2 regions of the Promicromonospora sukumoe genome follow, and region 2 is predicted to be linked to the other one. Evidence: predicted binding sites of a transcription regulator. Region 2 holds the regulator's gene; the other holds the start of a gene.

Region 1 (14,899 bases), 2.5 Mb from region 2:
GCGACCTGGGCAAGGTCCGGGCCGAGGACGAGGACGCCGCGATCGGCACCCTGATCGGCCTGCGCTCCCTGCTGCGGGACGCGGCCGCCGCCGACAGCGCGAACTCCGACGCGGTGAACGCGGGCGCGGCGAACATTGGTGCTGCGAGCTCCGACGGCGTCGGCTCCGTCAACCGCATCGCCGTCGAGCGCGAGCTCGCGCGCCTGCGCGACGACGAGGACACCGCACCCGCCGTCTCCGGCGCGCTGCTCGCCCTGGGCTTCACCGACGGCGAGGTGGCCGACGACGTCCTGGTCACCCGGGTGCGCGGCGCCCTGTCCGCGGGAGCCGACCCGGGAGCGGCTGTGCGCTTCCTCGGGGGTGTGATGCGCGCGGCGCCGGACCTGATCCTGCACACGCCGGAGATGTTCGACGCCGTCGACGACGCGCTGCGCACGCTCGAGGGCGACGCCTTCCTGGCGGTACTGCCGGATCTGCGGCGCGCCTTCACCTGGCTGCGCCCGACGGAGACGCACCGGCTGGCCAAGCGCGTGGCGGAGCGGACCGGGGCGCGCGTCGACCAGGTGGACGTACGGGTCGCGCTGTCGGAGGACGACCTGACGACCGGCCTGCTCCTGGACCGGGAGCTGACCGCCGTGCTGGAGCGCGACGGCCTGGCCCACTGGGCCGCGGGAACCGGAGGTGTTGCGGGAGCCGCGCCGGCAGCAGCTGTGGCGGTGGGATCAGGAACAGCAGCAGGAACAGCAGGAACAGCAGGATCAGCAGCAAGAACAGCGGCGCGAGAAGCCGCAGGAGGAGAAGCATGAGCGCGATCGATCGGGCGGCGCCCGGTCCCGACGTCGCCGGCCGGTCGCCATCGGTGTCGGACGAGGTCTCGGACGACGAGGCCGCGCGGCGCTGGCGCCTCGTGCTCGGCCGGTACGCGGCCGACGAGCTCCAGGTCGGGCAGCAGGACCAGGGGCTGGAGCGGTCCCTGCGCTACCTGTACGACCGGGAGTACACGGCCCGCGGGCACCGCGTCGGCCGGGGCCCGGGCGGCTCGGGCGAGGGCGGCGGTCGCAGCGGTGGCGGCGCGGGGCTGGGCGGGTCCCAGCCGCACGGCGTCGACGTGACCGCGCTCGGCTGGCTCAACGAGGCCGGCAGCCTGTTCCCGCGCGAGACCTTCGAGCGCATGCAGGTCGACGCCGTGAGCCGGTACGGCCTCACCGAGCTGCTGCAGGACGAGACCGCGCTCGAGACCCTCGAACCGTCGCGCGAGCTCGCCGTCGCGATGCTCCAGGTGCGCGGCGCTCTCAACGAGCAGGCCGCCTCCGGTCTGCGGCGCATCATCAAGCGTGTCGTCGACGACATCGTGCGGCGCCTGCGGCCCCGGTTCACCACCGCGGTCAACGGCCGTATCGACCGGTCGCGCCGGTCGATGCACCGGGTCGCGCGCAACTTCGACTGGAAGCGCACCCTGCGTGCCAACCTTGGCCGCGTCGACGCCGAGGGTCGCATGACGGTGCAGGACGTCCGCTTCTCCGCCCGGTCGAAGCGCACCCTGACCTGGGACGTCATCCTGCTCGTCGACCAGTCGGGATCGATGGCTCCCTCGCTGCTGTACTCCGCGGTGTGCGCGGGAATCCTGTCGGGCCTGCCCGGCATCAACGTGCAGCTCTACCTGTTCGACACCTCCGTCGTGGACATGTCGCACCTGGCCGCCGACCCCGTCGAGGTGCTGATGACCGCGCAGCTCGGCGGCGGCACCGACATCGCGCGGGCCGTCCGGCACGCCGAGCAGCAGGTCCGCAACCCCTCGCGGACGGTCGTCGCGCTGGTCAGCGACTTCTACGAGGGCGGATCGGTGTCCAACCTGCTGACGACCGTGCGGCGGATGGCGTCGTCGGGCGTCACCATGCTCGGGCTCGCGGCCCTGGACGAGGCGGCCGAACCCGTCTACGACCAGGGCACGGCCCGCCATCTCGCGGAGTGCGGCATGGAGGTCGCCGCGCTCACGCCCGAACGTTTCGCCGAGTGGCTGGGGGAGGTGCTCTCATGAGCGACCGCACGACCTACGCCTGGGCCGCGCCCTACGCCGGCCTGGACGACGACGCGCTCAAGGCGCTCGGCAACGCGGGCCTGCTCCGCCGCGCCCGCAAGGACACCGTGACCGAGGTGTCGCACGACGCCAAGGGCGCCGTCCTCGACGTCTCCGGCGTCACGGTGCGTGTTGACGGCCGCGGTCCGGCCGCCGTGGCGTGCGACTGCCCGACGGCGGGCGTGTGCCAGCACGTCCTCACCGCCTGTCTCTGGGCGACGGGGGTCGCACCCGACGTGCCGGCCGGTGCTGCGGCGTCGGGCGCTGCGACGTCCGATCCTGGAGCCTCCGGTGCGGCGGCTTCTGGTGCTGCATCGTCCGGCACTGCGGGGTCCGGCTCCGCTCCGGTGGTGGCGCAGTCCGTGCCTCGGGCGGGCGGTGGGGTAGCCGGCGGGGCGGCCGGGTCCGGTGTTCCGGGTGAGCCTGGAACAACGGCGGCACGCCCCCCGTCCCCGGCGGTGCTGAAGCGGCGCCGGGAGGTGCTCGCGGAGGTGCGCGACGTCGTCGGGCGGCTCATGTCGGGCGGCCTGTCCCACCTCGGCGCCGACGACGCCGAGTCGCTGACCGCGCTGGCAGGCCGGGTGCGGGTCGCCGGGTTCGACCAGGTCGCGTCCGACCAGGTCGGCAACGTGCGGTTCCACAGCCTCGTCAAGGTCACCGGGGGCCTCGTCGCGGGCCTCGCAGGCCGCGACGACGCCGTCACGGAGTCGGACCTGCTCGACACGCTCGCCGAGGTCTGGGCGATGTGCGAGGTGCTGGAGCGCGCGACGGACCCGACTGTCGACGGGACGATGCCGGGCGGCTCCACCCAGGCAGCGGCCGACAGGGCGGCATCTGCCAACGGCCCGGGGTCGGACAACAGTGCAGGGCTGTTGGCAGACCCCGCCAAGCCTGGGTCTGCCAACCGATCTGCGCCGGCCGTCGTCGGAGGGTCGGCCAGCTCTGGTCCGGGCCGTGGTGCCGGGTCCGGCAAGGCCGGCAAGGGCGCGGACGACGAGGTCGACGTCCCGCGCTGGGTCCCGCTCGGGGCCCGGTGGTGGACGTCGCAGAGCGGATCGCGCGGTCTGGCGTACCTGGGTTGGGACGCCGAGACCGAGGCGGGCGCCTCCTCCGTGCCAGGCTCCGGCCAGGTGCGGCAGCTCGTGACGGGCCGCCCGTCGGGCACCGACCCGAGGTTCCAGCGGAGCTGGACCAGTCCGCTCCTGTGGAACAGGTCCCTGAGCACGCTGTGCGAGGGCGCGTTCGCCCTGACGAAGGTGCGGACCAAGCCCGACGGCGGCCTCGGCGCCGGCGGCACCCCGGTGCTCCAGCGACTGGAGGGCGACGGGTTCGACCTCGAGGAGCTCCGCGTGATCGCCGAGCGCACCGGCGCCGGAGTGCAGCCGCGCGACGTCGTCGGCTTCGGACGGCGTCCGGCGAACGTCCGGCTGGTGCTGGTCCGCGACGTCGGCGAGGTCGGCATCGACGAGGTGCGGCAGGAGCTGACGCTCTCGGTCGTCACGTCGGACGGCGAGACGCGGCTGCTGCGCCTGCCGGTCTCGGGCGAGCAGGCGGTCCAGACGCTGCTGTCGGTGCGGTCCAAACTGGTGGCGGTGACGATCGAGCGGCGCGAGGACCGGGACGAGCCGGTCGGCCTGTTCGTCCGGGACAAGAGCGCGATCAGGCTGGTCAGCCCCACGATCACGCCCCCGTGGTCGCTCGAGACCACCTACTGGGACTTCTGGCGACGTCGGCTGAAGAAGCTGAAGGCGCAGGCGTCGTCGGCCAAGACCGTGCGGCCGCCCGCCGCCCCGCCGTCCCCGGTGCGTCGCGTCACGCTGCTGCTGGGCGACGTCCTGCTGGCCGCCGCGGCCACGGGCCGGCCGGCGCTGACCACCCGGCAGCGGTCCGACGTCGAGCAGGCGCGCGTCCTGGCCCGGGACCTCGGCCTGGCGACGCTGGAGCGCACGGCTCAAGAGTTGCTGGCCGGCGACCTGACCCCGCCCGCGGTACTGCACGCGGCCTTCGTCGTGGGCCGGGCCCGAGCCGTGGCGGACGTCGCGAGCTGACCGCGAGGGTGCCGCCCGGCGACCAACCACTCTGTAGACCTGCACGTTCGGTCGGCAGGGCGATTGGTCGCCGGTCGGCTGCCTCGTGGGTCGCTTGGCGGGTCGGTCGCACGCGCGGGTCATGTTCGCCGCCAGGTCGCACCGGGTGGGGTGCCCGCCGGAGCGAGCTCACGGCCGTGCCGGTCGACGAGGGTCCAGCCCGAGTGTCGGGCGCCGTCCGGGTTCCCGGTCCACCGCATGGTCATGCCGGTCCTGTCGACGAGGTCGTGATGGTGCCAGCACAGCAGTGCCGCGTTCCGCACGCTGGTGTCTCCGCCGTCGGCCCAGTGCCGTTCGGCGTGATGGACCTCGCAGCGTGCGGGCGGCTGGGTGCAGTCGACGTAGACGCAATGCTTGTCGCGGGCGATCACCGCCCGGCGCATCTGCCCGGTGACGGTGCGCTGCGCTCGTCCGACGTCGAGCACCTGGCCATCCGGGCCGAACACCACCCGGGTCACTGCGGAGTCGCAGAGCAGGCGCCGCAGGGTGGCGGTCGGTACCAGTGACGCGGAGATGCCGAATCTTGCGGGTGCCGCGGTGACGTCGGTCAGGCCTGGCGGCTCCTCCCCGGCGTGCCCGCGGCCGGTGCGCTTGTCCCTGTGGTGCTCGTGCCCCGTGTGCTCGTGCTCGGCCGGCTCTTGCCCGGTGTGCTCACCGGCCGGGTGGGACCGACCGGTCAGGCGTGCGAGCTCCGTCCACGACACGGTCACGGTGAGGTGCGGCCGGACGGCCGCGCCGGTTCCCGTGAGGCCGTTGTCGAGCGTCGTGCGGGCGAGGTCGGCAAGCGCCTGGGCACGACGCTGTCCGGGTGTGCGCTCGTCGCCCGGCGTGGGAGCTCCCATCACCGAGTCCATCGCGGTCTGCAGCGCCTCGCCGTGCTCGTCGGTCAGGAATCCGCTGACGTGGTAGCCCCCGAAGGTCTTGGCCACGTCGAGGTGCTCACGCTCGGAGGCCTGCTTGTACCCCCGCTCGTCGGACTCCGGGTCGGCGACGCGGGCGAACCGGTCCACGAACCGCCGGAACACGAGGGGGCCGTGCAGGTCGGCCAGGTCGAGAAGCACCTCCTCCCCGGTCGGGCCGTGAACCGCAGCGCCTGAAACGTCATCCGTACCGTCGCCCGCCAGGTCGCACGCCCGGTCTCCGGCCAGCCCTCCCGCAGGATCTCCTGCGGCGTCTCCGTCGTCGGACGCAGGGTCGTCGCCGCCGTCCACACCTGGCACGTCGAGACCTTCGGTCGACGCGACGCCGGGCAGTGCCGGCCCAGGCGGATCGACCGGGCTGACGAGTGCCCTGCGCCGGTCGTCCGACGTCGGGCCGACGTCGACCATGGCTCGCACCTGGTCCATCCCGAGCCGTCCGCTCAGGGCAGCCGCGAGCGTGGCCGGAAGGTGCTCCAGCAGCCGTTCACCGGTGAGCGTGTCCCGGCTCGCGGTGCGCATGGTCACCTTCTCCCGGCGGGCGAGCCACGTCCGGAACGTGCGCGAGCCGTCGAGAGCCCACATCCCGTCCGACTCGATGCGAGGAAGCCAGGTCATCCGGAGGATGTCCAGCTGCGAGCAGACGGCGCGCAGAAGCGGTGAGGCCGCCGTGAGGCGCACGCCTATCCCGGTACCGCCGCCCAAGGCCGCTTCGTCCAGAGCTGTCGGGCCTGCTGCACCGATCAGCTCCCTCGCCACGGTCTGGAGGTCCGTGAGGATCTCCTCGAGCGAGCGTGCGCCTTCGGTGGTCGCGGTCGGTTGTGCCAGCACCATCGGTCCACCCCCTCGATCCGTCGTTCCGGCCTGCTGCCGGCGACACGAACGACGGTATAGAACATTCGTGCGTGCTTCTAGGCGGATTTGAGATCTGTGGATAACTCATCGAGGAGCCGTGGGGAGCTCGGTAGGCGGTGGAGGTCGTCCGCCGAGTGTCAGTGGTGCACGGCAGACTGGACCCATGCACACGGTGGTCTCGCAGGACGGCTCCGGCATCGGCCTGCGGCCGGTGTCCGACACGGGCGTGCCCGAGGGCGCACCGCGGGTCGTCGAGGCGACCGCCCTCGCCCAGGAGGTGGTGGTCGACGAGGCAGCCCACGTCCGCTGGACCTGGGACGACACCAACAGCTGGTATCCCGGGCTGCTCGCCGAGGGCGTCCGGCTCGACCGCGCGCACGATCTCCGGCTCGCGCACGCAGTGCTGCGGGCCTCGGCCCTGTCGGCGCGCACGGCGCTCGCCGAGGCCGGGCCCACGGCCTGGGACCGGCTGCCCGCCGTCCCGCCCCCGGGCGGCCCGACGGCGGCCGCTCTGGTCCGGCCCGACCGGCACCCCGGTGCCGAGCCGCTCTTCGACCTCGGCGAGATGACAGCTCCTCCGGCTCGGCCGGAGGCTGGCCGACGCGGACACGCGGGTTCAGGCGCGGGAGGCACCCATGCGGCGGCCCGAGGCGGCGCGGCACGCGAGGCGCGGGGCGGATTCGGACAGGGCGACGACGGGCCCGGCCGGGACGGGTACGGCGTAGGCGGATTCGGCCGGGACGGACAGGGCAGAGACGGACAGAGCGGAGACGGACAGGGCAGAGACGGGCGAGGCGGAGACGGACAGGGCCCAGACGGACGGGGCCGAGACGGACGGGGCCGAGACGGACGGGGCCGAGACGGACGGGGCCAAGATCGACATGCCCCCGACACCGCATCAGCCGGCACCACCGCCGGACCCGCCGACCCGCTCGACCCCGTCGCGGAGCTGGCCGCCCAGCTCCGCGCGATCAAGGACAGCACCGACCCGGGCCGGCTCCGCCTCCTGCTCGCCGCCGAGTCCGCGGGCGCGCTGGCCGCCGCCGAGATGCACCACGCCGGGCTCCCGTGGCGCGGCGACATCCACGACGAGATCCTCACCGAGGCGCTCGGCCCGCGTCCGCGGCCGGGCGCACGTCCGGCGAAGCTCGAGGCCCTGGCCCAGCAGATCCGGACCGCGCTGGACGCCCCGCCCACGCTCAACCCCGACTCTCACCCCGATCTGCTGCGCGCCATGGAGTACGCCGGTGTCGGCGCGCGCAGCCTGCGCAAGTGGGAGCTGGAGAAGCTCGACCACCCCGTGATCGCGCCGCTCCTGGAGTACAAGAGCCTCTACCGCCTCTACACCGCCAACGGCTGGAACTGGCTCGACACCTGGGCTCCCGACGGCCGGTTCCGCATGGAGTACGTCGTGGGCGGCGTGGTCACCGGACGCTGGGCCAGCACGGGCGGCGGCGCCCTCCAGCTCCCGCACAACGTCCGGCGCGCGGTGGTCTCCGACCCCGGCTGGACCTTCGTCGTCGCCGACGCCGCCCAGCTCGAACCCCGCGTGCTCGCCGCACTGGCCCGGGACGAGCGCATGGCTGCCGCCGGACGCACCAAGGACGGCGCCAGCACCGACATGTACGCGGGCATCGTCGCGACCGGCGCCGTCGACTCTCGCGAGCACGCGAAGGTGGGCATGCTCGGCGCCATGTACGGCGGCACCACCGGCGTCAGCGCCCAGGTGCTGCCGCGGCTCGCGCGCGCGTTCCCGCAGGCCATCGAACTGGTCGAACGCGCGGCGCGGGCGGGGGAACGGGGCGAGGTAGTCACCACCCGACTCGGCCGCAGCTCGCCGCGGCCCGGGGACTCCTGGGCCGCCGTGCAAGGTTCCGCGTTCGACGAGGACGCCGGCGCCGACGCCCAGTCCCGCGCCCGCAGCCAGACCCGCTCCTGGGGGCGGTTCACCCGGAACTTCGTGGTCCAGGGCACCGCGGCGGAGTGGGCGCTGTGCTGGATCGCGTCCATCCGCCGTCGGCTCTGGGCACTGGGCCAGGTCACGGCCGACGACGCCGTGCCGGGCCTCGCCCCGGCGCCGTTCGACCGCCGGCCGCACCTGGTGTTCTTCCTGCACGACGAGATCGTGGTGCACGCCCCGGCGGCGCTCGCCGACGTCGTCGCGCAGGAGGTGCGGGCCGCCGCCGAAGAGGCCGGGCGGCTCCTGTTCGGCGACTTCCCGGTCGACTTCCCGCTCAGCGTCGCCGTGACCGAGAGCTACGCGGACGCGAAGGGCTGAGGCCGCGACAGCCTTGCCGGTCCAGCCCAGCCCGGTCCAGCCCAGCCCGGTCCAGCCCGGTCCAGCCCAGCCCGGTCCAGCCCAGCACCTACCGGTCCAGCACCTCCTTGAGCGACGCCTCCAGGATGTCCACGCCGCCGTGCAGGTCGTCCTCGCTGATCGTCAGCGGCGGCGCGATCCGGAAGATGCCGCCCATCCCCGGGAGCTGCACGATGTTCATGTGCAGGCCGCGGTCCAGGCAGGCCGCGGTGACGGCGTTGCCCAGCGCGTCGGCGGGGGCCTTGCTCACCTTGTCCTGCACGAGCTCCACGCCCTGCAGCAGGCCCCGCCCGCGCACGTCGCCCACGACGTCGTACGTGTCGCGCAGCGCGAGCAGCCGCCCGGTGAGCTGCTCGCCCAGCCGCGCGGCCCGCTCGACCAGGCCCTCGCGCTCGATGACGTCGAGGACCGTGAGCCCGACGGCGGCCGCCAGCGGGTCGGAGACGTGCGTCGTGTAGAAGAGGAAGCCGCGCTCGTGGCAGACCTGCTCGATCTCGGCGCTGGTGACGACGGCGGCCACGGGCAGCCCGGCGCCGAGCGTCTTGGAGAGGGTCAGGAGGTCCGGGGTAACGCCGTCGCGCTCGAACGCGTACATCGTGCCGGTGCGGCCCAGGCCGGTCTGCGCCTCGTCGAGGATGAGCAGCATCCCGCGCTCCTCGCACATCTCCTTGAGCCGGCGCAGGTACCCCGGCGGCAGGTCGATGATGCCGCCGGACGACAGGATCGGCTCGACGACGCATGCCGCGAGGCTGCCCGCGGACTGCTGGTCGACCAGCGCGAAGCCGTACGCGAGCTCGGCCTCCCAGTCGTAGGAGCCGTCGCCGTTCCGGAACGGTGAGCGGTAGGCGTTCGGCGTCGGCAGCGCGAGGTTGCCCGGCGTCGGCGGACCGTAGCCGCGGCGCCCCGCGGAGAAGGTCGCCGACGCCGCGCCCTGGGTCATGCCGTGCCACGAGCGGTCGAACGAGACGATCTCGTAGCGGCCCGTGAAGAGCTTGGCCAGCTTGATCGCCGCTTCGTTCGACTCCGCGCCCGTGCTGAGCAGCAGCGCCTTGTCCAGGCCGTCGGGCAGTGTCGCCGTCAGCCGGTCGGCCAGCCCCAGCACGGGGGCGCTGAGCATGCCGCTGAACAGGTGGTCGAGCGACGCGACCGCGGACGACACCGTCGCGACGATGTCCGGGTGCGCGTGCCCGAGGATCGAGCTCATCTGTCCCGACGTGAAGTCGAGGATCGGCGTGCCCTCGCTGTCGTAGACGTACGCCCCCTCCGCGCGCTCGATGAGCCGCGGGCTGAAGCTGGGTCCGTAGCGGATCAGAAGGCGGTCCGCCTCGTCCTGGAACGTCATGTCACGGAACGTCATGCCGCCATCCTCGGCCGCCCGCAAGGATCAGGACAAGCAAACAAAAACCCGCGACCGTTCGCGACGCCCGTACAGTCACGTCATGCTCAACCCCCGACGACTCGAGATCCTGCGGGCGGTCCTGGCGGCCGGCTCCATCAACCAGGCGGCGCGGAACCTCAGCTACTCGCCCGCGACGATCAGCCAGCACATGAGCGCCCTCGCACGCGAGACCGGCCTCGTCCTGTTCGAGAAGCAGGGGCGCGGCATCGTCGCCACCGACGACGCGCGGCACCTCGCCGACCAGGCGCAGGCGCTCCTGGCCGACTTCGGCCGCCTCGAACGCGTGGTCGCCGACCTGCGCGGCGGCCAGGGGCAGCACCTCGCCGTCGCCTGCTTCGCGTCGGCCGCCGAGCAGTGGATGCCCGCCGTCGTGCGGGCGGTGCGCGCGCTGCAGCCCAACCTCACCGTCGAGATCAGCCTGAACGAGCCGGTGGACGGGCGCGGACGACGCCTGCCGGACCTCGATGTCCGGACCGAGCCCGCCGGCGGCACCGAGGTGCACCTCGACGGGTACGCGCGGCACGAGCTGACCGTCGAGGGCTTCGTCGCCGTGCTCCCGGAGGCCCACCCGCTCGCCGCCGAGCCGGAGGTCAGCCTCGGGGACCTCGCCGGCGAGCCCTGGATCGACTACGACATCTACGACAGCCCGATCGGGCAGATCGTGCTGTCGGCGTGCAACGCCGCGGGGTTCATCCCGCGGTTCGCCGCCCGGCTGGACGACCACCGGGCGGCGCTCCGGCTGGTGGCGGCGGGCATCGGGGTGACGGTGCTCCCACGGCTGGCCGTCACCCGGCTGCCCGACGGCCTCGTCGCCCGGCCCGTGGTCCGGCCGGCCGTGGCGCGGCGCATCGTCGTGCACGCCCGCCGCGACCCCCGCCGGGCCGCGCTGCTCGGCCACGCCGTGGCGCGGCTCCGGGCGGGCGCGCGCGAGACCGACGCCGCGTAGGGCAGGGGCCCGACGACGCCCGGCCCGACGACGCGGCCCGACGACGCCCGGCCCGACGGCGCGGCCCGACGCCGCTCAGCGGCACAGTGCCCTGGCAGCTCGACGCCGCAGCTCGACGCCGTCGCGCCGCCCGCCGGAACCCGGATCAGCCGCCCAGCAGCCCGATCGCCGCGGTGACGACCAACGCCGAGCGGTGCGCGGCGTCGTCCACGTGGGTGCGGAACTCGGTGCCGTCGGGCGCGCACAGGTCGGACACGGCCCGCACGGAGACGAAGTCCACGCCGAAGTTGTGGCAGAGCTGGGCCAGCGCGGCGGACTCCATGTCGACGGCGAGCATGTCGGGGAAGTCGGAGCGGAGCTGGTGTGCCAGGTCGGTGGTCACGAACTTCTCGCCGGACCCGATGACGCCCTCGCGCAGCACCTGCTGCTCACCAGTGCCAGTGCCTGTCCCCGCCACCGTGCCTGCCCCGCCGCGGACGGCGTCGGCGAGCGCGGGGGCGGCGTCGTACGCCTCCGGCATGCCCGGCACCTGGCCGAGCACGTAGCCGAAGGCGCGCGCGTCGGCGTCCGCGTTGACGAGCCGGGTGCCGACCACGACGTCGCCCACGGCGACGTCCTTGCCGAGACCACCGGCGCTGCCCGCGCTGATCAGCGGCACGCCCGTGCCGTACCGGAGGATCGCGGCCGCGGCGGCGGACGTCGTGTTGACGAAGCCGATGCCGCTGCGCACCAGGAGGACGGTCCGGCCGCCCAGCGTGATCAGGCGCTGCTCGGCGAGGCCGACCCGCTCGGCCTCCCCGACGTCGGACGCGAGGGAGAGGAACGGCGCGGCCTCGTCGTCCATCGCGACCAGGACGACGGCGACGGGAGCAACATCAGCAGGACCATCAGCAGGACCGACGGCGGAAACACCAGTGTGCTCGGCGCTCACCGGTCCGCGCCGCCGGTCTGCTCCGGTGTCAGCGGCGAACCGTCGATCGGGGTGCCGGGCAGCGGCGCGCCAGGCCGGTTGATGCCGACGGCAGCGTCTCGGGCTGCGGCCTCACGGACGGCCGCGTCGCGGGCGGCGGCGTCCCGGGCCGAGGCGTCGCCCGGCGCCTCCGTGGCGTAGACCTCCGACCACACGCCGCGGGCCGACAGGAACGCGGAGGCCGCCTCCTGCGCGCCGATCAGCGTGTGGTTCGCGCCCCAGCCGCACTGCACCTCGTTCGCGGCGGGTACCTCGCTGGCCGCGACGATGTCGCGCAGGGTCGCGTCGATGAGGGCGAGCACGTCGTCGTAGGCGGGCTCGCCCTGCAGCATCAGGTAGAAGCCGGTCTGGCAGCCCATGGGGGAGAAGTCCAGGACGGCGTCGGAGTGGTTGCGCGAGTGCTCGGCGAACAGGTGCTCCAGGGAGTGCACCGTGGGCATCTCGAGGTGCGCGACGTTGGGCTGGGTGAACCGCACGTCGTACTTGACGATGACGTCGCCGTGCGGGAGCTCCTTGCGGTCCGCGAGGCGCACGTACGGCGCGGCCACGGCGCGGTGGTCCAGGTTGAAGGACTCGACGTTCATACGGGGCGCTGGGGAGGAAGCTGACTCGGTCACGGCAAGAGCCTATGCCGTTCCGGGCCGCGTACTACGCTGCTTCGCGTGAGCAGCAGCGACACCCCCGCGCCCGACGTCCCGGCCACGGCCGACCCAGGCCCAGCCGCCCCGTCCGACGAGCGGCCCACGCTGGCCCAGGTGGTCGGCGCCCTGGACGGCCTCTACCCGCCGTCGACGGCGGAGGGGTGGGACGCCGTCGGCCTCGTGGCCGGCGATCCGGCCGCCCCGGTGCGCAAGGTCCTCTTCGCGGTCGACCCGGTGTCCGCCGTCGTCGACCAGGCCCTGGACTGGGGCGCCGACCTGCTGGTCACCCACCACCCCCTGTTCCTGCGCGGCACCAGCTCCGTGGCCGCCACGACCTTCAAGGGTTCCGTGGTGCACCGGCTGCTCACGGGCGGCTGCGCCCTGCACGTCGCGCACACCAACGCCGACGCCGCCCCGCGCGGCGTCGCCGACGCCCTCGCGGACCTGGTCGGCATCACCGACCGGCACCCGCTCGAGGTGAGCGGCACGGCTTCGGACGACGACGCCGGGGCCCGCGGCATCGGCCGCGTCGGCCGGCTCGCCGAGCCCACCACCCTCGCCGCCTTCGCCCGCCGGGTCGCCGCCGCGCTGCCCGCCACCGCCCAGGGCATCCGCTTCTCCGGCGACCCGGACGCCACGGTGACCACGGCCGCCGTCCTCGGCGGGTCCGGCGACGGCTACTTCGACGCCGTCCGCGCCGCCGCCGCCGACGTCTACGTCACCTCCGACCTGCGCCACCACCCCGCCTCCGAGCTGCGCGAACGCGCCGAGTTCGAGTCCCGCGCGGCCGGCGCCCCCGGGCCGGCGGGCACCCCGTTCCTCGTGGACACCGCCCACTACGCCAGCGAGTGGCCGTGGCTGCGCTATGCCGTCGAGGACCTCGCCGCGGCGCTCGCGGCCGACGGCCTCGCGGTCGAGGCCCGCGTCAGCGAGCTCGTCACCGACCCCTGGACGGGCCAGGTCCCGTCCCGCTGACCCTCCCCAGCCCCGCGAAGCCTCCCCACCCCCGCACGTGTCAGACGCTCAGGTCCCCCGGGTGACCTGAGCGTCTGACACGTCGCTCGGGCCTGGCGCGGTCCCGGCGCGAGCCCCGCCCGCGTGCGCCCGCGCCGTCGGTCGCGGGGTAGCGTTGGACCACCCCCAGATCACGACCGAGAGGACGCCTCCCGTGGCTACTGCACCACCCGAAGACCAGCGCAGGCTGCTGGAGGTCCAGGCGCTCGACACCCGCGCTCAGCAGCTCGCCCACCAGCGCAAGAGCCTGCCCGCGCTCACGCAGCTGACCGAGCTCGACGGCCGGATCGCCGACCTGCGCGCCTCGCTCGTCGAGTCGCGGACCCGGGTGGCCGACCTCAAGCGCGAGCTCACCAAGGCGGAGGGCGACGTCGAGCAGGTCCGCAACCGCGCCGCACGCGACCAGCAGCGCCTGGACACGGGCAGCGTCACCGCCAAGGACGCCGTCGCGCTCACCGACGAGCTCCGCTCCCTCGCCGCGCGCCAGTCGGCGCTCGAAGAGGTCGAGCTGGACGTCATGGAGCGTCTCGAGGCCCACGAGGACGCCCTGGCCAAGGTCGAGTCCGCGAACGACGAGCTCGTCGCCGAGAAGACCAAGGTCGAGGGCGAGCGCGACGCCGGCTGGGCCGACCTCGACGCGCAGGTCGCGGCGCTCGCGGCCAGCCGGGTGACGACGATCGACGGGCTCGACGCCGGTCTGGTCAGCCTGTACGAGAAGATCCGCACGCAGCTCGGCGGCACGGGCGCGGCGGTGCTGAACGGCAACCGCTGCGACGGCTGCCGCATGGACCTGCCGCCGGTCGACCTGGACAAGATCCGCAGCGCGGCGCCCGACGCCGTCGTGCGCTGCGAGGAGTGCGGCCGCATCCTGGTGCGCGTCGCGTCGCCGACGGGCGCTGCCGCCGGATGAGTTCCGCGGGAGCAACCCCGCGCCTGGACGCCGCCCTTCCGCTCACCGTGGTCCTCGTGCGGCACGGCGTGACCCCGCTGACGGAGGCCGGCGTCGGCTCCGGGTCGGACGTCCCGGGCCCCGCGCTGAGTCCTCACGGCAGGATTCAGGCCGCCCAGGCCGCGGACGCCGTGTTCCGCATCGGCCGCGCGCCCCGGGCCGGGGCGCGCTCGTCGGGCGGCATGCGCGGCGGCGGCCTCTGGCCGGACCTGCCTCGTCCGACGGCGCTCGTCGCGTCCCCGGCGGTGCGCGCCCAGGAGACGGCGGCCGCCGTCGGACGCCGCCTCGGGCTGCACGTCACCACCGACGACCGGTTCGCCGAGTTCCGGTTCGGGAAGTGGCAGGGGCGTACCGCGCAGGAGGTCGAGCAGGACTGGCCGGGGGACCTGGAGCGGTGGCGCTCGACCGGCACCTTCGCGCCGCCCGACGGCGAGTCGTACGCGCAGCTCGGCGCCCGCGTGTGGGACGGCCTGACCGACCTGCTGGCCGGGGGCGTGGACCGCACGGTCGTGGTGGTGGGGCACGCCGGGCAGATCCGGACCGCCGTCGGGCAGGCTCTCGGGGCACCCGCCTCCCACTGGTCGCGGCTGCGCATCCCGCCCGCGTCGCTGTCGGTGCTGCGCCTCTGGGCGGACGGCACCACCGAGGTGACCGCCGTCGGCGTGCCTACCGACGGCTGAGCGCGCCCCGGGCAAAGGCCGGCGCGAGCGGCACCAGGGCGAGTACG
Region 2 (14,899 bases):
GCGTCGACGTGCCGGGGCCGTCGAACCAGCTCGTGCTCATCGACCGCATCCCGTTCCCGCGGCCCGACGACCCGGTCAAGGCGGCGCGCGCCCGGGCCATCGAGCAGGCGGGCGGCAACGGGTTCATGGCGGTCTCGGCCCAGCACGCGGCGCTGCTGCTCGCGCAGGGCGCCGGCCGTCTGGTGCGCAGCATGGACGACCGGGGCGTCGTGGCGGTCCTCGACCCGCGGCTCGCGACGGCGCGGTACGCGTCGTTCCTGACCCGGTCGATGCCCGGGTTCTGGCCCACGACCGACGGCAAGCTGGTCCGGGCGGCGCTCGCCCGGCTCGACACGTAGCCGTCGCTGCGCGGGTCCCACGGGCGTCGCGCGGACGCTCCTCTCCTTTGAGACCTAAGTTTCTCCGCTTTGGGGCGGCCCAAAGCGGAGAAACTTAGGTCTCAAAGGAGAGGAGCGTCAGCCCACGCGACGGGGGCCTCGGCGCCTAGCCTGAGGTCATGGCAGTCATCCCGGACGTCCCCGCCCAGCCCGCCGGCTCCCGGACCACCAAGATCGCCGTGGTGGGTGCCGGGGCCGTGGGCTCGACGCTCGCCTTCGCCGCGCTGACCCGCGGCTCGGCGCGCACCATCGCCCTGCTGGACATCGACCGGCAGAAGGTCGACGCCGAGGTGCTCGACCTGCAGCACGGCCTGATGTTCACGTCCCAGGCGCACGTCATCGGCTCGGACGACCCCGCGGTGTGCGAGGGGGCAGACGTCGTGGTCGTGACCGCCGGGGCCAAGCAGAAGCCGGGCCAGAGCCGCGTCGACCTGGCGGAGGCGACGATCGGGCTGATGCGCACCATCCTGCCGGGCCTGGTCGAGGCCGCGCCTGACGCGACGTACCTGATGGTCACCAACCCCGTGGACGTGGTGACCTACGCGGCCCTGAAGATCTCGGGCCTGCCGCGCGAGCGCCTCTTCGGCAGCGGCACCGTGCTCGACTCGTCCCGGCTGCGGGTCGTGCTCGCGGAGCGGTGCGGCGTCGCCGTCGGGAACGTGCACGCCTACATCGCCGGGGAGCACGGCGACTCCGAGATCGCGCTGTGGAGCTCGGCCTCGATCGGCGGCGTGCCGCTGCTCGACTGGGTGCCGGTGGGCGGTGCGGCGCCCCTGGACGCCGAGGTCCGCGCCGAGGTGCACCACGAGGTGGTCGACTCGGCGTACCGGATCATCGCGGGCAAGGGCGCCACCAACTACGCCGTCGGCCTGGCCGCCACGCGGATCATCGAGGCGGTGCTGAAGGACGAGCGCCGGATCATGCCGGTGTCCTCGCTGCTGGACGACTACTACGGCATCAGCGACGTGTGCCTGTCCGTGCCGTCCCTCGTGGACCGGCGTGGGGTCGCGGACCCGGTGCGGGTGCCGATGTCCGACGACGAGCTGGCCGGCCTGCGCGCCTCCGCGGAGAGCGTGCGCGCGGTACAGAAGCGGTTCGGGTTCTAGGTCTCGACAAGCTCGACCAGCGGGGGGTCAGGCTCGACCCGCGGGGGACCAGGCTCGACCGGCAAACGAAAGGCTCGACCAGCATTTCGCTGGTCGAGCCTGTCGAATCGCTGGTCGAGCCTGTCGAGACCTTCGTGCTCAGAGGCTCCGCAGCACCGCGACGACGCGGCCCAGGATCTGCGCCTCGTCACCCGGGATGGGCTCGTAGGCCGGGTTCTGCGGCAGCAGCAGCACGTGCCCGTCGGTCTGCTTGAAGGTCTTGACCGTGGCCTCGCCGTCGATCATGGCGGCGACGATCTCGCCCTGCTCGGCCACGTTCTGGCGGCGCACCACGACCCAGTCCCCGTCGCAGATCGCGGCGTCGACCATCGAGTCGCCCGCGACCTTGAGCAGGAACAGCTCACCGTCACCGACGAGCTGGCGGGGGAGCGGGAAGACGTCCTCGACGACCTGCTCGGCGAGGATCGGGCCACCGGCCGCGATGCGGCCGACCAGAGGCACGTACGACGGCGGCGGGGTGCTCGCGTCGTCGGGCACGGAACCGCCCCAGTGGACCTGGCCGCTGCGTCGCGGCTCCGGCCAGTGGATCTCGCCGCGCGTCGGCTTCTCGACCTGCTCGGCCAGGGGTTCGACGAGCTCCATGGCGCGCGGCCGGTTCGGGTCGCGGCGCAGGAAGCCCTTCTTCTCCAGCATCTGGAGCTGGTGCTTGACGCTCGACGGGCTGGCCAGCCCGACGGCCTCGCCGATCTCACGCATCGACGGCGGGTAGCCTCGCGTCTCGAACGACTGCCGGATCGTGTCCAGCACGAGGCGCTGCCGCTCGGTGAGGCGGTCTGCCGGCGAGATCGCGTGGACGTCGGCGACCGCCCCGTCGCCCGGCGCGTCCAACGTGGCGACACCCGAGAGTGCCGTGTCGACGGCTCTCGTGTCGCTGGTCCCGTCCCGTCCCGTCATGCCCGTGCCCCTCCCGTTCCGACAAATGTTCTCCTGTGCGCTGCCCACTCTAGATCACAAATGTGCTCGGCTCAAACGAATGTTCGAGCGTGTCTCGACACGGGCGGTGTCCCGTGCTACACAATGGTACGAGCGTTCGACGAACGTGTGTATGAACGGACAAGAGTTCGAATCGTCTTTCGAGGAGGGGCCATGGGGGACGTGATCCCGCTGCGGCAGTACACCCCGGCGTACGGGCAGGTGTCCGGAACGAGTGCCACGGTGCGGGCGTACCGGCCGAGCCCGGCGCACCCGGCCGGCCGAAGGCTCGCACCGGCCGAGCATCGCGCGGCCGCCCCGGCGCACGGACCGCGCCGGACGGGAGAGCCCCGCCAGGCACACGCACCCCGCCAGGGCTCCGCGCCCCACCGGTCGCATGCACCCCGCGAGTCCTACGCACCGCACCAGGCGTACGCGCGGCAGGCTCATCACCCCGCCACCGACCGGTCCGCGCTCGCCGACCGCCTCGGCCTGGCCGGCCTGCGGCTGACGCGCCGCGGCCGGGCCGTGCTCGTCCTGCTGGCGATGCTCCTGGTGGCGCCGATGGTCACGTGGGGGGCGACCGCCGTCGCAAGCGCCCCGGGCGAGCCGACCGAGGTGCGCGTGCACGCGGTGCAGCCGGGGGAGACGCTCTGGGGCTTCGCCCAGGAGGTCGCGGAACCCGGCGAGGATGTGCGGCAGGCCGTCGCCCGGCTGCAGGACCTGAACGAGATGTCGTCGGCCACGGTGCGTGTCGGCGAGCTGCTCCTGCTCCCGAAGGAGTGACGGGAAGCACCCCGAAAGTGGCCAGAGGCCACGATTCGCCGTCAAATGTTGCGGCGATGTTGCATGGGGGTGGTTTGCCCGCTTACGGTCGGGGCGCGACCGGATGTCTCCGGTCCGTGGCCGACCACGCTGGAGTGAGCATGCACTGCCCGTTCTGTCGCCACGCCGACTCGCGCGTGGTGGACTCGCGGACCGCCGACGACGGCCTGTCGATCCGGCGCAGGCGGCAGTGCCCGAACTGCAACCGGCGGTTCACGACCGTCGAGACCGCCAGCCTCTCCGTGGTCAAGCGCTCCGGCGCCACCGAACCCTTCAGCCGGGACAAGGTCGCCGCGGGCGTGCGCAAGGCCTGCCAGGGCCGGCCGGTCAGCGACGACGACCTCGCGATCCTGGCGCAGCGCGTCGAGGAGACCCTGCGCAGCAACGGCAGCGCCGAGATCGACGCCTACGAGGTGGGCCTCGCGATCCTCGGCCCCCTGCGCGAGCTCGACGAGGTGGCCTACCTGCGGTTCGCCAGCGTCTACCAGTCCTTCGACTCGCTCGAGGACTTCGAGAGCGCCATCACCTCGCTCCGCGCCGAGCGCGCCGAACGTGAGGCGGACCGCGCGGCGGCCCAGGCCTAGCCCACGTGTTGATCACAGCGGTTGCTGCCAGGATCGGCCCGGCTTTGGCAGCAGGTGCTGTGGTCGACGTCGTCGAACCGCTGGTGGGGACGAAAAGCGATTGGCACCCCGGCGTGCCGTGGGGCAGGCTGGGGCCGACGACGGACCCGATCGAGGGACCCCCGAAACAGGAGGAGGTGATCGGTGTGACGGACGAGAAGCCCAATGCCGAGGAGGCAGTGGCTCAGGACGCTGAGGCGCCCAAGGCCGCGACCGCGCCGAGCACGGACGCGAAGGCGCGGTTCAAGGAAGCGCTGGACCGCAAGAACGCCGCGCGCGGGCGTACCGCCGCGGGCGACGTGAACACGGGCGCGGTGCACGGGTCGGAGACGACCGGCCCCGTGCAGAAGATGTTCCGCCGCAAGTCCGGCTGATCCTCGGTGGTGGAGGCCGCTGATCTGGTGAACGACCAGGTCAGCGGCCTTTGTCGTACTTGCGCAGCACCGAGAGGAAGCCGGTGCGATGAGAGTGTCACGATTCCTGTCACGATTGGGGTGCCGATGGCTGCCCAATCGTGACCACCAGTACAAGGTGTGGTCGGCCGGACTGCCCCACCTGACATGCATGGGAACGAAGCAGGGCCAGCCGCTTGACCGGACGCCGATGTGGACGCTCGACGAGCTCTGCACCGTGTTTCGCACCACGCCCGTGCACACCTGGCGCAAGCACGGGCGCGGTTCCCGTGCCTACAAGGTCGGACGCCACCTGCTGTTTGCCGACGCGGACGTGCGTGAGTGGCTCGAGGCCTGCGCCGCTGACGCCGAGCGCGACGTGGCGTCCCGTGCCCCGGCAACGCGCCGGCCCACCGGATCGGGGTGGTGACCGTGGGAAAGGTCAAGCTCAAGCCCGGTCAGCACGGCAAGATCTTCGTGACCCAGAAAGGCCCGAAATCCTGGCGAGCAAGGACACGGGTGTGCTTGCTTGATGGTTCCGGGGCGTGGGCGACGGCCAGCGCGACGTCGGAGGACGGTGCTCGGCTGCACGCGCAGGACGCGGCGACAGCGAAGGTCAACGCCTCCCGCGGATCGGACGAGCTCGAGCCCGATTCGATGGTCGGCCTGGCCTGCATGCAATGGATCGCCGAGAAGTGCGTGCGGGCTACCTGGCCACGTCCGCCCATGCGGCTACAGGAGATCTGGTGGCCCACCTCGTGCTCGGTCTCGGTGGTCGTGTCATGGCCTTCTTTGACTGGCAGCTCCTCTACCAATGCTGTTTCGTATGGCTCGCTACGCGCCCCCGGACGGCCCAGCCCTACCGGCAGTATGCCTACCGCGTCGGGGACCAGAGGAGGGAGTCCTGGATTGCTGATGGCACGACTGGATGCCCGCTTGTGCCCTAGCGGCGAGGCGCCCATGAGCGACGGCGGATCATGCGGCGACACGTGAACCGCTAGCAGCCCTTTCCTATGCACACCGCATGCACTGGCATCTCGCCGGGTGAAGTAGCGGGTGAACTCAGTACAAAACCGTTGTCAGTACCCCAAATGGGTGCAAAAGTCCTACTGTCCGTAGGGGTGGGTGTGGGGCAGGGGGCGAGATGGCAGCGTTGAACGGCCGAATGGTCTCGTGCCCCTTCGTGGGCGGAACTGACGTCGATCGACGCGCAGTCTTGACCGCTGCCGCCGTGCTCAGCGTCGGAGCGCTGCTGGGCGGTTGTCAGAACCCTATGGCGACATCGCGCGTCTCTCACCCCGCGATGTCGTTTCCCGCTCCGCACGGGCAAACCGCGCTGTTGACCGCCCGAGCATCAGGGGCTGCGCTTCGTCGCGCTACTGCTGTGCTGGCGCAGCGCGTCAGATCATCCCGCACAGGGGTCATCGGACTGGGCTATGGCGTGTTCGACAAGCTGGGCCTGGTGGACCGGCGGCCGCTGGGATTGGCGCCCATGGAGACGTTCGCCGGAGACATCCTCGACCCGGCCAGGACCGATGCTGATCTCGTCGTTCAAGTCGATGGTCGCAGTCCGGACGGGGCGGCCGAGACGCTCTCATCAGTGCTTCGAGGCGTCGACGAATTCGACGTCAGCTGGCAGGCCGTACTTTCTCGGGAAGACAACCAACCTGAGCATGGTCGGGCTCTGAACCAGAACGTCTTCGGCTTCACGGAGGGCCTCGCGAACCCGTCTACCGAGGCCGAGGAAGCCATCGATCAGACGGTTCTCGTCGGGGCAGGCTCCGATGAGCCAGCGTGGGTCGTCGGTGGTACCTACCTCGCAGTACGCGTCCTGAAGGTCTCTCACCCTCTGTGGGACGCGGAGAGCATCGAACTGCAGGAACAGATCATCGGGCGGCGACGTGACGGAACCTGGCTCGACGGAACCTCGGCCAAAAATGAGCCGGACTTTGCGGGTGATCCCGACGGTGCAGTCACGCCTTTGGACTCCCACGTCCGACTGCTCAACCCCCGCGACGGCGCGGCCCCGCCGGTGATGCTCCGCCGGTCGTGGACCTGGTCGACCGACGCCGCCTCACGCGGGGCCGGGCTGTTCTTCATGGCGTTCCAAGCTGACCTGGATGAGGGCTTTCGCCGGGCGCAGGAGCGATTGGCCGGCTCGCGGCTCGATCGGTACGTACTAGCGACTGGCGGAGGCTACTTCCTGGTTCCGCCGGACCGGGTCGGAGAGCAGCCGTGGGAGGACGCCTTGTTCTCATCTGGCTGATCCGAGGTTGGCGGCAACGGCGAGTCGAGCAACGCGCAAGCGAAGTATCGGTCGAGACGTCCCGAGCGGAGATGAGTTCTGTTGCGTACACAGTTCCGGATCTTCCTGTCCTCAGCACTCGCCGTCGTCATGGGGCTCAGCGGTGTGCCCGACGCGCTCACGGTCGAGACTGCAGGGTCGCGACCGACCGCTGAACCGGCCGGTGACGCCTCAGCTCACACCGGGGCCACCGATCACCAGGGCGCAGATCCTGAAATCGATGCCAGCGCATCGAGCACCCAAGCTGACGTCCAGTCGCTGCAGGCTGGCCCGGGTGGAGCAGCCGAGTACCTGTACGACGCGGCAGGACGGCTGGCCGCGGTGGTCTCCGACGAGTCCGGAGAAGTGGCCGAGTATTCCTACGACGCCGCAGGCAACATCACTGAGGTCGACCGGCGGTCAGCAAGCGAGTTGTCCGTGGTCTCGCTCGTGCCGTTGAGCGCCGCTCCTGGGCAGACCGTGCGCGTCTTCGGGACAGGCTTCCCCACCGACGCGCTCGAGATATCGGTCGGCAATGATGTCGTTCAGGTCTCGGATGTCACCCCGACGTCCGCGTCGTTTGTGGTGCCAGCCACGGGATCTGACGGTCCGGTGACTGTCGATGACGGGAACCAGAGCGTGCAGGGCCCGGACTTGGCGGTCGTGGCCGACGCGGTAGAACTGGATCAGGTCACACCAGCATCTGCCGTACCCGGAGCAGAGGTAGTCCTTGCAGGTTCGGGCTTCGATCCGGACCCGGTGGCCAACGTCGTCACGTTCAACGGGCAGGTCGCCGAGATCGCATCCGCTACTCCGACGGAACTTCGGGTCGTTGTGCCTTCACGCGCCGGGACTGGACCGCTGGAGGTCCGGACTTCCCATGGTGCGACAAGCTGGGGACAGGACTTCGCGATAGCGCTGGCCGGTGTCGACCCGGCAACGGTCGAGTCCGTGCGCCGAGCAGACGTCGGTGGCACCGCGGTCAGTATCCCGGTCACCGCGGCGGGAAGAGTTGCGCTCGTGCACTTCGATGCACCGGCAAGCCGTCGGGTCGACATCGGTCTGACCGGGACGACGTTTGCCGGCGGCACGAGGTACCGCGTCATCGCGCCCGACAACGAGGTACTCGCCGACGAGACGGTCAGCGGGCAGACGCGCGTCCAGGCGAAGGGCATGGTGCCTGGACGTACATATGCCCTACTGGTCACGCCGGCTAGTGGTTCTACGGGGCAGGTGACAGTCACCGTCTCGGAACCCGTGCAGGCCACGGCCACGACGAGTGGCGCGGCAACGTCCTTGGCCATCAACCGGGCGGGGCAGACCGCTCGAGTCGAGCTGGACCTGGAGGCCGGCCAGAACCTGACCCTGGCGCTGGCGAGCTCCACGCTCGGCTGGCGGTGGGTGGAACTGCTTGACCAAGACGGGCTGTCCGTTGCCGACGAGTTCGCCTCGGGCGCGTCGGACGCCATCAATCTGGGCGAGATCTCCTCATCCGGGACGTACACGGTGCTGGTACGCCCGGACACCCCGACGACTGGTTCGGTGAACCTCACTGCGTCAGTGCGGCGGGCCGCCGGGCCTATCAGCCTCACTGGCGGACCGACGTCGTTCGTGGTCCAGCGGGCGGGACAGGAGGTGGCCGGGATGATCGACCTGAATGAAGGCGACGTCCCGACCTTCGCGATGTCAGGGTCAACGGTCGGCTGGCGTTGGGTGGAACTGTTCGCCCCGGACGGCACCCGGGTGGACTACGACTACAGCTCGGGCACGACCGCTGTGATGAACGGCCCCACGATCACGGCCTCCGGGACGTACACGGTCGTGGTCCGGCCGGACGGTCCCACAACGGGATCGGTCAGCGTCACCGCATCACTCCGCGCTGAGGCCGATGAACTGGTCTTGGACGGTGGACCGACGTCATTCGTCGTCCAGCGTGCAGGACAAGAGGTTGTTGCCAGGCTCGACCTCGTCGCCGGTCAGGACGCCGCACTGGCGTGGACGGTCACCTCGCTGGGTGCTCGCTACATCGAGGTCTTCAACCCACAAGGCACGCGCATCGTGTCGCGGTACAGCTTCACCTCACCGGACTCGGTGAACCTGACCGCCGTTGCCGTCACTGGTGAGTACACCGTGGTCGTGCGGCCGACGACGACGGCGACGGGTTCCGTCCAGATGACCGCGGCCACTGGTGCCCTGACCGTGTTGCTCCGGCAGGGCGCGCGGGTCGCACGCGCCAAGGACATGGAGCAGAGCCGAGAGCCGTCTGGTTCATCGACCCGTGACGAGCGTGAAGGGTCGGACGGAACCTTGCCGCAGTGGCGCCCTGACAAAGCCAACCTGGGTGGGGCGGACTGGTACACACGCCGACCCGAGGTCGACGCACCGAAGGACCTTGAGGCGCCCGCTGGTGTGACGGCTGTGGCAGGGCATGTTCTCGGCCTCGATGGCGCTCCCGTGACTGGTGTGACTGTCACCGCGGGAGACGACCTGGCCACGACCGACAGGGCCGGCCGCTTCCTGCTGAAAGGTGTCAGCGCGACCACGCCGATGATCGTGGTGGACGGATCGACGGCAAACACGCCCATCGCCACCTACGGAACGTTCCGCATTCACGTGGAACTGGCGCAAGGGGGGACCACCGCACTGCCGGCGACGGTATGGATGCCCGCCCTGGACACAGAGAACGTGGTCGAGCTGGCGACCCCGACGGCAGAAGAAACTGTGCTGACCACGCCGTACATCCCTGGTCTTGAGGTGCGCCTCCCAGCAGGAACTGTCGTGCGCGACGCCGAGGGCGAACTGGTCGACGAACTAGGCATCACACCGATCCCCGTCGACAGACCCCCTTTCCCCCTTCCGGACAACGGCATCGTGCCGACGTACTTCACGGTCCAACCGGGCGGAACCTTCGTATTTCCTGAGGGCGCGCAGATCGTGTACCCCAACTACACGGGCCTCGCTCCAGAGACTCGCGTGGAATTCTGGAACTACGACCCCGAGGAGCGAGGCTGGTACGTCTACGGGCACGGGACGGTCTCAGAAGACGCGCAGCAGGTCGTGCCGGACGATGACACACGAGTCTGGTCGTTCGACGGTGCCATGTTCAACGTGCCGAGCTCCGAGAAGTTCAACCAGTCCCGTTTCAGCGACTTCATCGACTGGCTCAGCGGCGACCCGGTCGACCTGTCCACCGGCCTGTTCACCGACGCACGCACCGACCTCGCGATCGACGACGGCATCGCGCCGATCAGCATCGAACGCCACTACTGGCAGGGCGACCAAGCCTCTCGAGAGTTCGGTCGCGGCCAGCAGCTGAGCTATGGCATGTTCCTCTACTCCGAGGACGAGTATCAGGAGGTCGACCTGTACCTGGCCGGCGGCAGCAAGGTGCACTACGAACGCACGAGCAGAGGCACCGGGTACACCGACGCCGCCTTCAGATCGGTTGCCACGACGGGCGCCTTCCGGGACTCCACGATCACCTGGAATGACGATGGCTGGTCGCTGCGGACCCGCGACGGCCTGACCTACTGGTTCCCCGACTGGTCACGAGGCAGCGCGATCACCGACCGCAACGGCAACACGGTCACGCTGACTCGAGACGGGGCCGACGGTGGAGGGCCAGGCCAAGATCTGACCCAGATCACCTCGCCCACGGGCCGCTGGATCAAGCTTGCCTACGACTCTTCACACCGCGTCACCGAGGTGAGGGACAACATCGGGCGAACGGTCACTTACACCTACAACTCCGCCGGACGCCTGTCCACGGTGACCAACCCAGCAGGAGACACCACCGAATACACCTACGACACAGCCGGACGCGTCTCCACAATCACCGATGCCCGCGGAATCACGTTCCTGACCAACCAGTACGACACGAACGGACGCGTCGCGAGACAAACACTCGCTGGTGGGCAGACGTACGAGTTCGACTACGTGCTCAGTTCCTGGGGCACTGTGCAAGAGGCGCGCGTGACCCATCAAGACGGCACGCAGCGACATGTCACGTTCAACAACGCGGGAGTCGCGACGAGCGACACGGTCGTCGCAGCGGGCGGTAGCAGCGAGCGGGCCACGACGTTCACGCGTCGGGCGGACAACCTCATCACCCAGGTCACAGACCCCTACGGCAGGGTCTCGACGTACGACTACGACGACCAGGGAAGGCTGGAGAGCACAACAGTGCTCGCTGGGACCTCTGACGAAGCGACTTTGGGCACCACCGTCTACGGCCGATTCGACCAGCCGACCCGACACACCGACCCGGCCGGCAACGTCACCGAGCTGGAGTACGACCGGCGAGGAAACATCGTCGATTACACCGACGCGGAGGGACGGTCACGCACTGCCACCTACACATCGAAGGGGCAGGTAAAGACGGTCACGGACGGTGCCGGAAACACCACCACGCTCACCTATGCGGCCGGCGACCTGGTAGCCACAACGAGCGCGAACGGTGAGACGGCGAGGTACTTCACCGACGCGGTCGGGAGGCGCACCACAACGATCTTCCAGACGGGCGCAACCCGCACAGTCGACTACGACGTGCTCAACCAACCGGTGCGGACCACTGACCCGTTGGGCAACTTCCAAGAGTACGAGTACGACGCCAACGGCAATCTGACCACCTTCACCGACGCGGCAGGGCACTCCACGCACTGGACCTTCGACGACGCCGACCGCATCGTGGAACGCACCGATCCCCTGGGCGCAGCTGACCTGGTCACCTACGACCTTGCCGGGCGCGTCACCGCAACAACCTCCAGAGCTGGACGGTCGACCACCTATGCCTACGACTCGTTCGGTCGCATCGACTCGACGAGCGACGCTTACGGCACAGCCGAAGTGGAGCAGGTGTTCGAGTACGACAGTCTGGACCGCCTGGCGGAGGTCACGGACAGCGTCGCGGGAACCACGTCGTACGCCTACGACGCGCTTGACCGACTCACCCAGCTCAACGAGCCAACCGGTGCAAGCAGCTACACGTACGACGAGAACAGCCAGGTGATCTCGGCAGTCGTAGCCGGGCAGGCGGCGCGGCTGTACACGTACGACGACACGGGACAGCTGACAGGGGTCGAGCAAGGCTCGACAAATGTCGAGCTGACAAGGGACATCGCCGGTCGAGTCTCAGAGGTCGAGCTTCCCGGTGGATGGAACCAGTCGTACACATACGACTCGAACAACCTCGTCGTCGGACTTGGATACGACCACAACGGTCAAGACAAGGGCGACCTGAGCTACGCCTATCAACCTGGCGGCCAGGTAGCGGCCGTTGATGGCTCGCACGCGAACGTGGTGCTGCCAGCAGCCCGGTCCGGCCTGGAGTACGACGATCAGAACCGGCTGGTCTCAGCTGGGGGAGTGCCCCTCTCGTACGACGCCGACGGCAACTTGCTCGACGACGGCACCCGCACGTATGACTGGGACGCCAGCGGCAGTCTGGAATCGGTCACTCAAGGAACGTCGGTCACGGAATTCGGATACTCACCCACCGGTACCCGAGCCTCACGCAGCACCGATGGTTCTCAGACCGGATTCGTCGAGATCGGGCCAAACGTCGCGGCCGAGCTCGACGGGGACGGCGACCCGGCAGCCAGCCTTCTGTCTGGCGGCATGGATCAGTGGTTCGCCCGTACCCATGCCGGTGGCACCGACGCAGTCCTGACGGACATGCTCGGATCACCGATCGCACTTGGTTCTGCTGACGGAAGCCTCGCTGCAGAGTACGACTACGACCCGTTCGGCTTGGCGACGGTCGACGGTGACACGCGCGGATCGGACCTTGGCTTCACAGGTCGCCAGAACGACGGCACCGGGCTCACCTACCACCGCTCCCGCTACTACCAGCCGGCAACCGGTCGATTCATCTCCGAGGACCCCATCGGTTTCTCGGGCGGCTCCAACCTCTACACCTACGGAGCCAACGCACCAACCACCTACACCGACCCCACCGGGAACAACCCGCTCCTGATCGGCTGCCTCGCCGGCGCCGCAATCGACGGCGGAATCGACTACACGATGCAACGCCTGTCCGGCCGAAAGGTGCAATGGGGGCAGGTCGGCGCGGCGGCCGCCCAGGGTTGCGCAATCGGCATGCTCGGTCCTCTGGCGGGAACCATTATGAAGACCGGCAGGATCGGAGCCGACGCCAGCGCGGCCGCACGCGTGGCGGACGAGTACGCCACGCTCCCACTGCAGCACATAACCAACAGCGGCGACACGGTGTTGGGTCACAAGGGGTGGATCGCCAAGGCCCAGGCACGCGGTGCCAGTTACTTCGACATCGGCAATCAGTGGAATGTGATCGCGGATCGTGGCGGCAGTCCTTGGTTTCTGAACAGGGCGTTCCTGGATGATCGAATCGCGGCTGGTGATCGTGTGTTGGTGTCGGTTCCGAAGGGTAGGATTGAGGAGATCAGCTACTTGACGGAGGAGATCGAATACCTGTTGGAGAATGGCTATCAGTGGGTCAATCAGTGGGCGCTCAAGCCGAAAGGGTGAGTAATGGATCAGATTCTTGAATTTCTTGCCGCGCACATGAGCTACCTCTGGCGTGACGCGCGGTTCCGCATTACGGATTCCGATGTCACCACCAGCAACGGTGGTAATTCAACGGTCGTGATCGAATCCAAGATACTCCGAATCAGGCTGGAGACGGATCGTCGTCAACTATTTCTGGATTTCCAGCCTGTTCGCACGAATCGGCCGAGAGATTGGTATTCGGTTGAAATCGTCCGTCGGTACTTTTTTGGCGAACCAGATGTTCCTAGCATGGTGGACGCGTCTATCGCGGAATTCATCGGCGACAACCTCGATGACATCGAGTCTCGATTTTCGCCCGAACAGTGGGAAAGTACCCGCGAGAGCCTGAAGGAGCTCGAGAGAAAGCGATCCAAGAAGATGTGGGGCTGACCAGTGATCCGGACGTCATGGCGCGCACGGGCCTGTTACCGGGTTGCCCTACCAGAGAACTGGAGTCTGGCGCGGTGGCGACACGGGTCGCCCCCCTTTGGCCAAGCCCGATCGCATGTGCTGTTCGTCGATTCCGCAAGAAGTGGACTTCCAAGTTCTCAAGTCTGCAAGATCGGCGAGCATGCCCAAGCGAAGCGTGACTGCTCATGCGAGCACCCTCGAGCAACTAGCTCGCGACAAGTTCGGAGGGCCGGGGGACGTGTCACGATTGCCGGTCTCTGTCACGCGAGTGGCACGGTTCCATTGCTCATCAATGCCCATGGTTGCCCTCGTCGGAAGGCCGTGCCGCAGTGGCCTTGTCTCGGCCTGAAACCGCGGATTCCTGCGGTTTCTGCAGGTCGTGAGGACAGTAAGCGACAACAACAGGCCATGCTGAGTGGGTCCCCGAAGCGAACTTCTCCGCCACAAAAGATGTTCCGCCGCAAGTCCGGCCGAGCCTGCTCGACCGAGGCCGCCGACCGGGTATCAGACCTGGTCGGCGGCCTTCGTCGTGCTGTCACCCGGCTCCTGCCCGAGCGCGGGCCTGGACTCCGCCGGCGCCGGTCCGGCGCCGGGCGCCAGCAGCCGTTGGATACGCTCGTACTCGGCGGCCATCTCCGGCGTGGCGAGGAAGTCGTCGAGGGCGGCGGACACCTCGTGGTCCACCTCCTCGACGGACCGGATCGCCAGCTCGTACAGCTCGCCCCGCCGGTCCTGCTCCAGGTAGCTGTGCCAGTGGGCCAGCGCCTTGACGGCCGTCAGGACCCCGTTGTCCAGGTCGTCGTCGACCAGGATGCCGTCGTAGATCGTCTGCAGCTCGTCGCCCAGCTCGGCGGCGCTGATCGTCAGGACGTCTGCGCAGGCTCTTGCCAGCGCGGCCTGGGCCTCGTCGGTGAGCTCCTCCGCAACCGCGCCGCGCCATAGCTCGGGCCGGACCAGGCGGGTGACCGTCTGTTCGCCGAAGGCGCGAACGTCGTCGTCGGTGGCTTCGATGATCAGCCGAAGAACGTTCGCCTCGAGCTCGCCGTAGTTCACGCCCGAAGCCTAGGGCCTCGGCTCCGGGAGCCTCAGCCTCTCATTCCGCCGCCGGCCGCCCCGTCGAGTCGCGCACCACGAGCTCCGGCCGGAACAGCAGCGAGCTGCCGCGGCTCGACGCGTCGTCGTCCTCCGGCTCGTGCAGGGCGCGGAACGCGGCGGCCGCCATCTCCTTCATCGGCTGGCGCACGGTCGTCAGGGCCGGTGAGTAGAGCTCGGCGAGCACGATGTCGTCGAAGCCCGCGACCGAGACGTCCCGGCCCACCTCCAGGCCGGCGTCGCGCACGGCGCGGCACACGCCGATCGCCGTCATGTCGTTGACCGCGAAGAT

The links. The regulator LexA, encoded in region 2, represses DNA repair genes until DNA is damaged. The targets are predictions, from matches to a motif close to TCGAACANNTGTTCGA.
Region 1: a site for LexA is predicted at 5,973-5,988, ahead of FHX71_RS15595 (HNH endonuclease signature motif containing protein). Genes of this name have one in related genera too.

The regions. Positions count from the first base shown of each region.
Region 1 is NZ_JACGWV010000001.1:3,511,006-3,525,904, reverse strand. Features, by position in the region: gene FHX71_RS15610 (DUF5682 family protein) at 1-806, shown strand, start outside; gene FHX71_RS15605 (VWA domain-containing protein) at 803-2,038, shown strand; gene FHX71_RS15600 (hypothetical protein) at 2,035-4,125, shown strand; gene FHX71_RS15595 (HNH endonuclease signature motif containing protein) at 4,245-5,699, opposite strand; gene FHX71_RS29330 (bifunctional 3'-5' exonuclease/DNA polymerase) at 6,100-8,214, shown strand; gene FHX71_RS15580 (aspartate aminotransferase family protein) at 8,303-9,610, opposite strand; gene FHX71_RS15575 (LysR substrate-binding domain-containing protein) at 9,693-10,598, shown strand; gene mtnN (5'-methylthioadenosine/S-adenosylhomocysteine nucleosidase) at 10,744-11,529, opposite strand; partial or broken gene FHX71_RS15565 (S-ribosylhomocysteine lyase) at 11,703-12,152, opposite strand; gene FHX71_RS15560 (Nif3-like dinuclear metal center hexameric protein) at 12,231-13,184, shown strand; gene FHX71_RS15555 (zinc ribbon domain-containing protein) at 13,378-14,133, shown strand; gene FHX71_RS15550 (histidine phosphatase family protein) at 14,130-14,852, shown strand; gene FHX71_RS15545 (MFS transporter) at 14,839-14,899, opposite strand, start outside.
Region 2 is NZ_JACGWV010000001.1:985,604-1,000,502, forward strand. Features, by position in the region: gene FHX71_RS04385 (ATP-dependent DNA helicase) at 1-338, shown strand, start outside; gene FHX71_RS04390 (L-lactate dehydrogenase) at 497-1,483, shown strand; gene lexA (transcriptional repressor LexA) at 1,622-2,437, opposite strand; gene FHX71_RS04400 (LysM peptidoglycan-binding domain-containing protein) at 2,630-3,241, shown strand; gene nrdR (transcriptional regulator NrdR) at 3,382-3,864, shown strand; gene FHX71_RS04410 (DUF5302 domain-containing protein) at 3,924-4,277, shown strand; gene FHX71_RS04415 (helix-turn-helix domain-containing protein) at 4,468-4,725, shown strand; gene FHX71_RS04420 (Dyp-type peroxidase) at 5,599-6,561, shown strand; gene FHX71_RS04425 (RHS repeat-associated core domain-containing protein) at 6,643-13,083, shown strand; gene FHX71_RS04430 (hypothetical protein) at 13,087-13,494, shown strand; gene FHX71_RS04435 (hypothetical protein) at 14,020-14,568, opposite strand; gene FHX71_RS04440 (LacI family DNA-binding transcriptional regulator) at 14,609-14,899, opposite strand, start outside.